DNA from 3 places in the Vibrio orientalis CIP 102891 genome. Region 2 is predicted to be linked to each of the others. Evidence: predicted binding sites of a transcription regulator. Region 2 holds the regulator's gene; each other region holds the start of a gene.
What was found. The regulator PurR, encoded in region 2, represses purine synthesis genes. The targets are predictions, from matches to a motif close to TNANGNAAACGTTTNCNTNA.

Region 1 (3,895 bases), 380 kb from region 2:
TGCTTGACCGCCAAAAGTTTGAAGATATTGAATCTGCTGCATTAGTTGAAGTGTCTGAAGGGACAATTAGTCACTTAGCGACGACACAATCAACGCTAGAAGCATTGAACCCAGATATCCCAATGAGTTATTTGGAACTATAAGAAAAGGCGCTAAACAGCGCCTTTTTAGTTTTTAGCCATTCTATATTTAAGCTTCATAGAATCGAGTGGCATCCACCTCAAGTTGACTTTGGGCAATAGCCCTTTCAATCTTCACTGGTGAACTCTTTAAATTGACAAACGCGACATCGATAAAGCGTTTATATTTTCGTGAGTAGAAGCATTTGATCTCTGGCTTAAGTGGCTCATTCGAATTAGAGGTCCAGACTATGCCTACTCGACCATCACTCAGTTCCACAATCGCTCCTACCGGATACACACCGATACAGTTAATGAATTTGTAGACCAACTCTTTATCAAGATGGTTGGGCGTCAGACTAAGCAAAATCTTAAACGCCTCTGCCGGACTCATCCCCTGCTTGTAACAACGGTCTGCCGTCAACGCATCATAGATATCAACGATACAGCTCATGCGTCCATGTGTTGGGAGCTGGTCTGCTGTTAGCCCATTCGGATAACCGGTACCGTCGAGCTTTTCATGGTGCATTAGGCACACATCTCGACTTACGTCACTTAAGCCATCGACAGTCACAATAATTTCACCTGCGAATACTTGGTGCAATTTCATGTGCTCGAACTCTTCAGCCGTCAATTTTGCAGGTTTATGGAGCACTTTATCGTCGACCTTAATCTTGCCAACATCATGAATAATGCCTCCAATCGCCATCTGCTTTAGTGTCTCTTTCGGCAGTTCAAGGTACTTGCCAAACGTCACTAACAGCGTTGCCACGTTCACTGAATGCTCAAGTAAATACTCATCTTTGCTACGCAGGGCTGAGACACAATGCAACGCGTCAGAATGAAGCAACACAGACTCAATCAAATCGTCAGCCATGACATCGAGCTCATCTAGCTCAATAGGCTTCCCTTCAAACGTCTGGGTTAGAATCTTTTGAGCTAGCCCTTTCGCATCGCGAATGATTTTTTGTGCTTTCTGTTGTTGAGAAAAACGGCTAAGCTTTTTCTTCTTGACTGGCTTAACTTCCTCAGCCGTCTCTTCTTCTGGCTCTGGTTCAACGGCAGGCTTAAACACGCTGCCCTTTGCCGACAATTCTGGGTCAACCCAAGCAAACTTGATACCATTGTCAATCAACTGTTTGATCGCCTGCTGCGACGAAACGCGCCCAGCATTCGCTAGGTTGACTCGCTTACTATCTTCAATGGCGGTGACAAACATGCCTGTCATCAACGTATTGATAGGGATTTTCACTGAGTTTTTCGGGTCATACTGCATGAATACTGAAGCCAGTTAAATGTTAAGGAAAGTTTAATTCATTAAAATTATATCTCTAATTGCTGGGTTTTACTTAATTTGTCCATATTTAGATGCGAATCCATCAATATCTTAGCGAAAACTTGAGACCTTAAGCAGTATTGTCGAGAAAATAATCATCTTTTCATTCATTTAAGCTAACGGGGCGTTATTGGTAGATAAAATCATTAAACAACCCGCGCAAACGTTTGCTTTTTATCTTAGCTTAAGTATTATGCGTCACAGTTATTACTCCTCTTAAACGTTAAGGTTATTTATGTTTGGTACTGCGACAGCTAAAAATTCGACACGTGTTCTGCTCTTAGGCTCTGGTGAACTTGGCAAAGAAGTCGCCATTGAGTGTCAACGTCTTGGCCTTGAAGTCATCGCCTGTGATCGCTATGAAAATGCACCAGCCATGCAAGTAGCTCATCGCAGTTACACATTAGATATGCTTGATGATAACGCACTAGAAGAGATCATTGCTAAAGAACAACCTGATTACGTCGTACCAGAGATCGAAGCCATTGCGACAGACACACTAGTCAAGCTTGAAGCTAAGGGGCTCAACGTCGTCCCGACCGCTAATGCAACCAAACTCACCATGAATCGAGAAGGTATTCGTCGCCTTGCTGCTGAAGAGCTGAAGTTGACCACTTCACCTTATCGCTTTGCTGATAACTATGAAGAGTTTGCTGCTGCCGTTGAAGCAGTCGGCATTCCTTGTGTATGTAAACCAGTGATGAGTTCTTCAGGTAAAGGCCAAAGTGTTATCAAAGCCCCTCAAGATGTTGAAAAAGCATGGGACTACGCTCAAGAAGGCGGTCGTACTGGTGCGGGTCGTGTGATTGTCGAAGGCTTTATCGACTTTGACTACGAAATCACTCTACTTACAGTACGCGCGGTTGATGGTGTGCACTTCTGCGCGCCAATTGGTCATCGCCAAGAAGATGGGGATTACCGTGAGTCATGGCAGCCACAAGCGATGTCTGATAAAGCGTTACAAGCCGCTCAAGATGCTGCTGGCAAGGTGGTAAACGCACTTGGTGGTTACGGTATTTTCGGTGTAGAGCTGTTTATCAAGGGTGATACGGTCATCTTTAATGAGGTTTCCCCTCGACCTCACGATACTGGTTTGGTCACATTAATGTCTCAAGATAGCTCTGAGTTCGCCCTTCACGTGCGCGCATTTACAGGTATGCCAATCGCAGGCATTACTCAGTATGGCCCGGCGGCATCGGCTGTCATTTTAGGCCAAGGCTCGTCAACCGACATTCAATTTGATGGTTTAAGCGAAGCGCTTGCACTACCGCAAACGCAAGTGCGTCTGTTTGGTAAACCTGACATTGATGGTCGACGCCGCCTAGGTGTCTCTATCACCCGTCGAGACACTATCGAACAAGCTATCGAAGACGCAGTAGCAAGCGCTGCAAAGGTAAAAGTCGTCTACTAAATCGCTTTTGCGAATTAAAACTAAAAGGCCTGGTTCACTGACCAGGCCTTTTTCATTGTGCTTGTTTTAAGCTTCGATGAGATACACTTCTTCAGCGAATCGTGATAACCCTTTTTTGGCAATCTTTGGATGATCATCACCCGCTTCATCACGATAAAGTTTGGTCACTTTGAACTCTGAATAGAGTGAACGTATCTCTTGCTCTGCCACAGAGAACGGAGGGCCTGCCATTTCTGACTGTTGATAATCCAAGCTTACCAACAATATACGAGCGCCTGGCTTGAGTAGTGATTTAATTTTTTGCACATACTCAGCGCGCATCTCTTGTGGCAGTGCGACCAAAGACGCACGATCGTAAACAATATCGACTGGCTGAATCGGCGCAGTAAAGAAATCGCCGGTATAAATCGACAGCTCATCAAACTGAAAGAGCTCATGCTGACCATTGACTGGCATCACCATCGGGGTATAGAAATGCTCTGCAAAGAAAGCTCGAACGGCAATGTTACTTAATTCGACGCCTTGCACATCTTCATGCTTCGTCGCAAGCCAAACCAAATCTTCTGACTTACCACATAGCGGGACAAAGACTTTATCTTGGTGATTTGGCTTAGTGTGGTTCCAATATTGAATCAATAGCGGGTTCACATCTTCCAAATGGAAACCTATCTGGTTGGCCGCCCATTTACCATGCCAAAATTCGGGATCTCTCATTATCATTCTCATTGACTGACTTTAGTGGGCATAGCCTATCTGAAACCGTTCGCAAGTGGTATCCCCGTTTAACAACAAGATGAAAACTCTATTCAGATTAAGTTCATGTTGACCGTTTATACTTGCTTACAAGTTAGCAATGAACCTTGATTCAACGATGAACTCTAAACAAGTGTTCGAATTTTTGAGAGTGACGTCAAAGTTCAGAATAAGAGCAAGGCGGTGCTGCTTGGAATAATAAATAGCAGCCCCATTTAATAAGTACAGATGAGTAGTGCTAGTGATTGAATCCTTTTTCGACACCTTTTAGCTAAG
Region 2 (3,895 bases):
AAGCGAACCATATTTTCATTCGCTTTGTCGCTATCGACATTGCCAGCAAGGTTACGTGCAGCCGCAATTCGCCACAGTAAGTTTTTAACTCGAACCAATAGCTCGCGCAGTTCAAAAGGTTTGGTGACATAATCATCAGCGCCCATTTCTAGACCGACAATCTTATCAATGCTATCCGTGCGTCCTGTTACCAGGATAATTCCAATGTCTGATTGACTGCGAAGTTCGCGAGTCAGCATTAATCCATCTTCACCAGGTAGGTTAATGTCTAACATCACTAAATCAATCGCATTACTTTGTAGCATGTTGCGCATCTGCTCGCCGCTTTCTGCTTCGCTGACGTTGTAACCTTCATTTTGAAAGTAGCCAACTAGCTTACTACGAGTAACTGCGTCATCTTCTACAACTAGTACGTGATAACTCATCTACACCACTTATTTTACATTGGGATTTGCTCTATCTAATATTCTATTCATAAATAGTAACATTTCTAGTATTTATCACTTTAAAAGCTAGAAAGATCATTTTTTATTGATTCAAGACAAAACTTCTCTAGCCATTAATATCTGCCAATAATCACATTTATCTTGTCACATAAGTAATTACCGCTGTTCATTTTTATTGGTTACAATGTCGGTAATTATTTGGGGAGTAACACCTAATGCAAGAAATCAAAGCATTCAATGAAAAACGTGCCGAAATCTACTGGTGGTTGTCTAGCCTTTTTGCTAAAGAGTTAACAGAAGAGAACGTTGCACAATATCATTCACCTGAAATTCGCTCTTTTCTAACAGGACTGGGGGAAAATGAGCAACTCAAGCCGTCAATTGACCGTATTACTGATGCACTAAACCGTCTTATGGATCGTGAAGATGCGCAACTTGAGCTAGCGGCTGATTTTTGTGATCTTTTCTTAAAGTCAGATAAAGACTCGGCACTACCATACGCATCGATGTATATCGGCAAGTCAGGCCTGCTCAACGATACTCCAGCTAAAGAGATGGAGGAAGTGATGGCTAAGCATGGCGTTGCGGTGGATAAAAACCTCAACGAACCAGCAGATCACATTGCGATTGAGCTCGATTTCTTGGGTAACTTGATCATTCGTTCAAATGAAGCAGAGGACGAAACTAAGATTGAAGAAGCTTTTGCAACCCAAGAGCAGTTCATTCGTCAGCACCTGCTTAGCTGGATGCCGCAATTTTCTGACAAATGCCAGAAATTTGATGAGTTCGGTTTCTACTCTGCCATCAGCGCATTTGCTGTTGCCTTCTTAGCTTTAGACTGTAGCTATCTGCTAGGCGAATAAAGACAACATTGTGACCTCCGGCAGGTTGCTTTAGCGTTTTTTGTTTGCTCTTAAGAGTTTTGCGGTCTAAAATTGTGACCGCAAACGATAAAAACAAACGAATCAAATACAAACCGCTAAATAGAGCGGTTTTTGTGTTTCTGATACTTTCTGTCTCGGTATTCTAAACTGAATATAATTCCGCGGCAGTCATCGACAGGACAGAACCTTATGGCCACTATTAAAGACGTTGCTCGCCTTGCTGGTGTATCAACGACAACTGTGTCACATGTAATTAATAAAACGCGCTTTGTTGCTGAAGCTACTCAAGAAAAAGTAATGGAAGCAGTGACAGAACTAAACTACGCACCTAGTGCTGTTGCACGTAGCCTGAAGTGTAATACCACGCGTACGATCGGTATGCTGGTGACTCAGTCAACAAACCTTTTCTTCTCAGAAGTTATCGATGGTGTTGAAAGCTATTGTTACCGTCAAGGCTACACGCTGATCTTGTGTAACACAGGTGGTATCTACGAAAAGCAACGCGACTATATTCGTATGCTGGCTGAAAAGCGTGTAGACGGCATTCTTGTCATGTGTTCTGACTTAACGGAAGAACTGAGCGAGATGCTAGATCGCCACAAAGATATTCCAAAAGTGGTTATGGATTGGGGTCCTGAGAGCTCTCAAGCAGATAAGATCATCGACAACTCAGAAGAAGGTGGCTATTTAGCGACTAAATACCTGATTGAGCATGGTCACACCGATATTGCCTGCCTAAGTGGACACTTTGAAAAAGCAGCGTGTCAGGAGCGTATCCGTGGCTTTAAGCGCGCGATGAACGAAGCAAGCCTTCCAGTTAACGAAGATTGGATTCTAGAAGGTAACTTCGAGTGTGATACTGCGGTACTCGCAGCAGACCAAATCGCAGCAATGGATAACAAGCCAAGCGCAATCTTCTGTTTCAACGATACCATGGCACTTGGCTTAATGAGCCGTCTTCAGCAGAAAGGTATTCGCATCCCTGAAGATATGTCCGTTATCGGTTACGACAACATTGAACTTGCAGAGTATTTCTCGCCGCCGCTGACTACCGTTCACCAACCAAAACGTCGCGTGGGCAAAAACGCCTTTGAGATTCTACTAGAGCGCATAAAAGACAAAGAGCACGAGAAGCGTATCTTTGAAATGCATCCAGAAATTGTTGAACGAAATACCGTACAGAACATTAAGAAATAACTTATTTGACAAACACTTAGTCAATAGAACTATATTGACTAAGTGTATCAACTGAGCCTATTTATTGAAGCAAGATCACATTTATCCTATAGAGACGTGATTCTCAGCCCAAAATCCATTTATGCTTATTATTGTTCGATTATGCCACGAACAGGGCAAACCATTTCGAAAGGATGGGACGCAAAGCCTCCGGCCTTCAACAAGTTAATTGTTTGGTAGCGGGGTTGCCGATGGTAAATATGCATACTCGTCAGATTGTAATTACTAGCAATCGTATGACACCTGATTGACAATATGCCTGCAAAATTTGCTACTCTCTCGGACCTGAATTGGTGGCGTATACATATACACCGAGAATACACAGCATGGATAAACCAATACTAAAAGACTCAATGCGACTATTTGAGCCGTTAGGCCTAATCAAGTCTCGCTCAATGTTTGGTGGCTTCGGTATTTTTGCCGACGACACTATGTTTGCATTAGTCGTCAATGATAAGTTGCACGTTCGGGCAGATGACGTACTTGCAAAGCAGTTTAAATCTCTTAGCTTAGAACCTTACGTTTATAAAAAACGTGGCTTCCCTGTCGTAACCAAGTACTTCGCCCTCAGCGATGATTGGTTTGAGAATCAGGAAAATACGCTTGAGATTGGCCAAGCTGCTCTAAGGGCAGCTAACAGCGAAAAGACAAAGCAAGCAAAAGCGAAACCTAATCGCCTAAAAGATCTGCCTAACTTAAGGCTAGCAACCGAACGAATGCTAAAGAAAGCCGGGATTGATAGCGTTGAGAACCTAGAGGAAACCGGTTCTGTAAACGCATTTAAAGCCATTCAATCTTCGCACTCTTCAGAAGTTAACGTTGAGTTGCTTTGGGCTTTAGAGGGCGCGATTCACGGCACACATTGGTCTGTAATCCCTCACAGCCGACGTGAAGAATTGCTCAGCCAATTAAGTCATTAATCGACCACACAATTTCTATTCCTTTATAAAAAGTCAGCAATTACGCTGACTTTTTTTTCTTTGTTGAAATTTACTGCTTGCTTTCCCTGTCTAGTCTATTAACACTTTGTTTTAATCGGCCATGATTCTTGATGGAGCAGCACATGAATAAAAAACTCATACTTGGCGTTATCTTTGTATCACTCATCGTTTTGTTAGGTGTGAACTTTGGCCAGTACCTAACCTTAGATAATGCCAAAGCGCAGCAAGCAGAATTGGCGGCTTTTATCTCCGATAATTTTGTCGTTGCCGCAGCGAGTTATTTTATTGCGTACGTTGCAATTACGGCCTTCTCTATTCCAGGAGCAGCGGTCGTTACTCTACTTGGCGCTGCCCTATTCGGTTTTTGGACAAGTCTAGTCCTAGTCTC
Region 3 (3,895 bases), 240 kb from region 2:
CTTCGTCGCGTACGTATTATGAACATCTCTCTAGATGGCATTCCTAACGGTCAATGGCGTTACCTAAGCGATAGCGAAGTGACTGAAATTCTTGCTATGTGTGAAGACTCAAGCGGCACAGAAGAAGCGTCTAAGATGGATAACAAAGGCAAGCGTATTCGTCGCGCGACCGATGCTAAGCTGTTTGATAGCCGCGAAGAAAACCAAGAATCAAAAGCACGACGCAACCAAAAGCAGCGTACCTTCAAAGGCCGCAACGCTGACGAGTTCCGCCACGCGCCTAACTCCAAGAAAGGTCGCCATGGTGATAAGCAAAGTGAGTTTAAAGGCAAGCCGAGTGGCAAAGGTAAGTCCTTCCATAAGCCTGCGTCTGATAACGGTCAGCGTCCAAGCAAGCCGAAATCCGGCGGTACATTAAGCTTAAAGAAATAGAAGATTCTACAAAAGGGCTGGCGTAATACGTCAGCCCTTTTCATTTCTACGCGTCATCCTCGAGAGTCAGGGACGAACGAGTTGAGGATCTCTCAAATTGAGCGGCCAATCAAAACAGATTCCCTACTCTCTCCTTCGTCGCTCTATGGAATGACAGAGTGGAATACTCATTCCAACAAAAAGGGAGCCAATCGGCTCCCTTTTTAAATCATTATATATCGACGGCTTATAGCGTACCGAAGATCTTATCACCTGCATCGCCTAGACCAGGAACGATGTAGCCTTTGTCATTTAGCTTCTCATCGATTGCCGCAGTGTAAAGCTCTACATCTGGGTGTGCTTTTTCTAGAGCTTCAATACCTTCTGGCGCAGCAACAAGAACAAGAACTTTGATTGCTTTACAACCTTTCTCTTTTAGAAGATCGATCGTTGCGATCATTGAACCGCCAGTTGCAAGCATTGGGTCAACAACAAGCGCAATACGCTCGTCCATGTTAGACGCTAGCTTGTTGAAGTATGGTACTGGCTCAAGAGTCTCTTCGTCACGGTAGATACCAACAACACTGATACGTGCACTTGGCATGTGCTCAAGAACGCCATCCATCATACCTAAACCTGCACGTAGGATAGGCACTACAGTTACTTTCTTACCTTTGATTTGGTCCACTTCCACTGGACCGTTCCAACCTTCAATGGTTACTTTCTCTGTTTCAAAGTCTGCTGTTGCTTCGTAAGTCAGTAGGCTACCTACTTCTGTCGCTAGCTCACGGAAGCGCTTTGTGCTGATCTCACCTTCTCGCATTAGACCAAGTTTGTGCTTCACTAGAGGGTGTTTCACTTCAACAACTTTCATTTCCATCTCCGGATTTCAGGTAAAATTTAATCAAACCTCCAGATTATAAACGATTTCGTTCTCAATTTCTGCCTAATGATGGCACAAAAAAACTTGCGCAAACGTTTGCTATATAGGTTTATCCACTGTTAGAATAGCGCCGTTTTCATATCCAACTTAAAAACCGAGGACTTCCCTGTGAGTGCTGATAACACATCTCTTAGCTACAAAGACGCTGGCGTTGATATCGATGCAGGCAACGCGCTTGTTGACCGTATTAAAGGTGCTGTAAAACGTACACGTCGCCCAGAAGTAATGGGTGGTATTGGTGGTTTTGGCGCATTATGTGAACTGCCAACTAAATATAAGCAGCCAGTATTGGTTTCTGGTACAGACGGTGTGGGCACAAAACTTCGTCTTGCTTTGGATATGAAAAAGCACGACACCATTGGTGTTGACCTAGTTGCAATGTGTGTGAACGATCTTATTGTTCAAGGTGCTGAGCCACTCTTCTTCCTAGACTACTACGCAACAGGCAAACTCGATGTTGATACCGCTGCAGACGTAGTATCTGGTATTGCTGACGGCTGTGTGCAAGCAGGCTGTGCACTAATCGGTGGTGAAACTGCTGAAATGCCGGGCATGTACGAAGGTGAAGACTACGACGTTGCAGGCTTCTGTGTTGGCGTTGTAGAAAAAGCCGACGTGATTGACGGCACTAAAGTCGCTGCGGGTGATGCACTTATCGCAGTCGGTTCAAGTGGTCCTCACTCAAATGGTTACTCACTGATCCGTAAGATCCTTGAAGTCTCTGGCGCAGACAAAAATGAAGAGCTAGCAGGTCGCACAATCGGTGAGCACCTACTAGAACCAACTAAAATTTACATCAAATCAGCACTTAAAATGATTGAGAAGCATGACATCCACGCGATTTCTCACATCACTGGTGGTGGTTTCTGGGAAAACATCCCACGCGTACTTCCTGAAGGTACTAAAGCCGTTGTTGATGGAAATAGCTGGGAATGGCCAATCATCTTCAAATGGCTACAAGAGAAAGGCAACGTAACGACTCACGAAATGTACCGCACATTTAACTGTGGTGTCGGCCTTGTTGTTGCTCTGCCTAAAGACCAAGCAGACGCAGCGGTTGAGCTATTAAAAGCTGAAGGTGAAAACGCTTGGGTCATCGGTGAGATCGCAAACGCAGCAGCTGGCGAAGAACAAGTAGAGATCAAATAAGCATGAAAAGTATCGTCGTTTTAGTTTCAGGAAACGGTTCTAACCTGCAGGCAATCATTGATGCATGTGACAAGGACATTACTGCTGGTCGTGTTACCGCGGTATTTTCCAACAAAGCCAATGTCTATGCTTTAGAACGCGCTGAGAAAGCCGGTGCTGCGGCACACTTCCTTGACCCTAAAGCGTTCGATACCCGTGATGCTTTTGACCATGAGTTGATGAAGCAGATCGATGAATATAAGCCAGACGTCATCGTACTTGCTGGTTACATGCGCATTCTAAGTGGTGAATTCGTTCGCCACTACATGGGCCGAATGATCAACATTCACCCTTCTCTGCTACCTAAGTACCCTGGTCTTAACACTTATCAACGTGCTATCCACGCAGGTGACGAAGAACATGGTACTAGTGTCCATTTCGTTACCGAGCAACTTGATGGTGGTCCTGTTATTTTACAGGCTAAAGTGCCTATTTTCGACGAAGATACTGTCGAGATTCTAACTGAACGCGTTCAAACTCAAGAACACAAGATCTACCCAATGGTTGTAAAATGGTTGGTTGAAGAACGTTTAGTAATGAAAGATGAGAAAGAAGCTTACCTTGATGGCGATCTTCTTGGTATGCACGGTTACGCTGAAGAATAATATACCCACTAGCACTATTTAAAAGGCGAGCTCACAGCTCGCCTTTTTTATTTTGCGCGATTATTAATCCCCTATTCATCTTTGCCCCATTAAGCTGTCAAAAAATGATGGAGGTAATCTATGGATCTTAAAAGCCTACTTAATCAAGCACTCAACTCAGATATCGTCCAACAAGGACAAGCTAAAGTTAAAAACAGTTCGAGCTCAAGTAGCTTAAAATCCCTTGGTGCGGGCGCAGTCGGAGGCGGCTTAGTTAGCCTACTAATGGGATCTAAGAAGAGTAAAAAAATCGGCAAGAAGTTAGGTAAAAATGCCCTCAAAGTGGGTGGCGTAGCTGTGCTTGGTGCGTTGGCTTATAAAGTCTATAACGACTATCAAAGTAAGCAAGTATCCACTGGTACAACTGAAAACTTCGATGCGCAAGACGATTACCATAGTGAACTGATTCTAAAAGCGATGATTGCCGCCGCCAAAGCTGATGGCCATGTGGACCAACAAGAGATGGCGCATATTGAGTCGACACTTGAACAATCTGGCGCTGATAACACGCTACAGCAACTGGTGCATGTGGAATTAAATAAACCGCTCGACCCCGCTGAAGTCGCTAGATTAGCCCACTCACCACAGCAGGCATCTGAAGTTTACTTAGCCTCTCTAATTGTTATCGACGAACAAAACTTTATGGAAAAAGCCTACTTACAAGAACTCGCGAAACAACTTCGTCTAGATAGCGAAGTGACCTATCAAC

Region 1: a site for PurR is predicted at 1,611-1,630, ahead of purT (formate-dependent phosphoribosylglycinamide formyltransferase). Genes of this name have one in related genera too.
Region 3: a site for PurR is predicted at 1,379-1,398, ahead of purM (phosphoribosylformylglycinamidine cyclo-ligase). Genes of this name have one in related genera too.

Annotation. Positions count from the first base shown of each region.
Region 1 covers NZ_ACZV01000005.1:829,191-833,085, reverse strand. The annotation lists gene cdd (cytidine deaminase) at 1-143, shown strand, start outside; gene VIA_RS14655 (cyclic di-GMP phosphodiesterase) at 190-1,395, opposite strand; gene purT (formate-dependent phosphoribosylglycinamide formyltransferase) at 1,691-2,866, shown strand; gene VIA_RS14645 (thiopurine S-methyltransferase) at 2,933-3,580, opposite strand.
Region 2 covers NZ_ACZV01000005.1:450,144-454,038, reverse strand. The annotation lists gene torR (two-component system response regulator TorR) at 1-425, opposite strand, end outside; gene torD (molecular chaperone TorD) at 662-1,309, shown strand; gene purR (HTH-type transcriptional repressor PurR) at 1,520-2,527, shown strand; cyclic di-GMP riboswitch class I at 2,672-2,759, shown strand; gene VIA_RS12600 (TfoX/Sxy family DNA transformation protein) at 2,893-3,486, shown strand; gene VIA_RS12595 (TVP38/TMEM64 family protein) at 3,630-3,895, shown strand, end outside.
Region 3 covers NZ_ACZV01000005.1:205,279-209,173, reverse strand. The annotation lists gene rluF (23S rRNA pseudouridine(2604) synthase RluF) at 1-432, shown strand, start outside; gene upp (uracil phosphoribosyltransferase) at 659-1,285, opposite strand; gene purM (phosphoribosylformylglycinamidine cyclo-ligase) at 1,463-2,503, shown strand; gene purN (phosphoribosylglycinamide formyltransferase) at 2,506-3,147, shown strand; gene VIA_RS11475 (tellurite resistance TerB family protein) at 3,268-3,895, shown strand, end outside.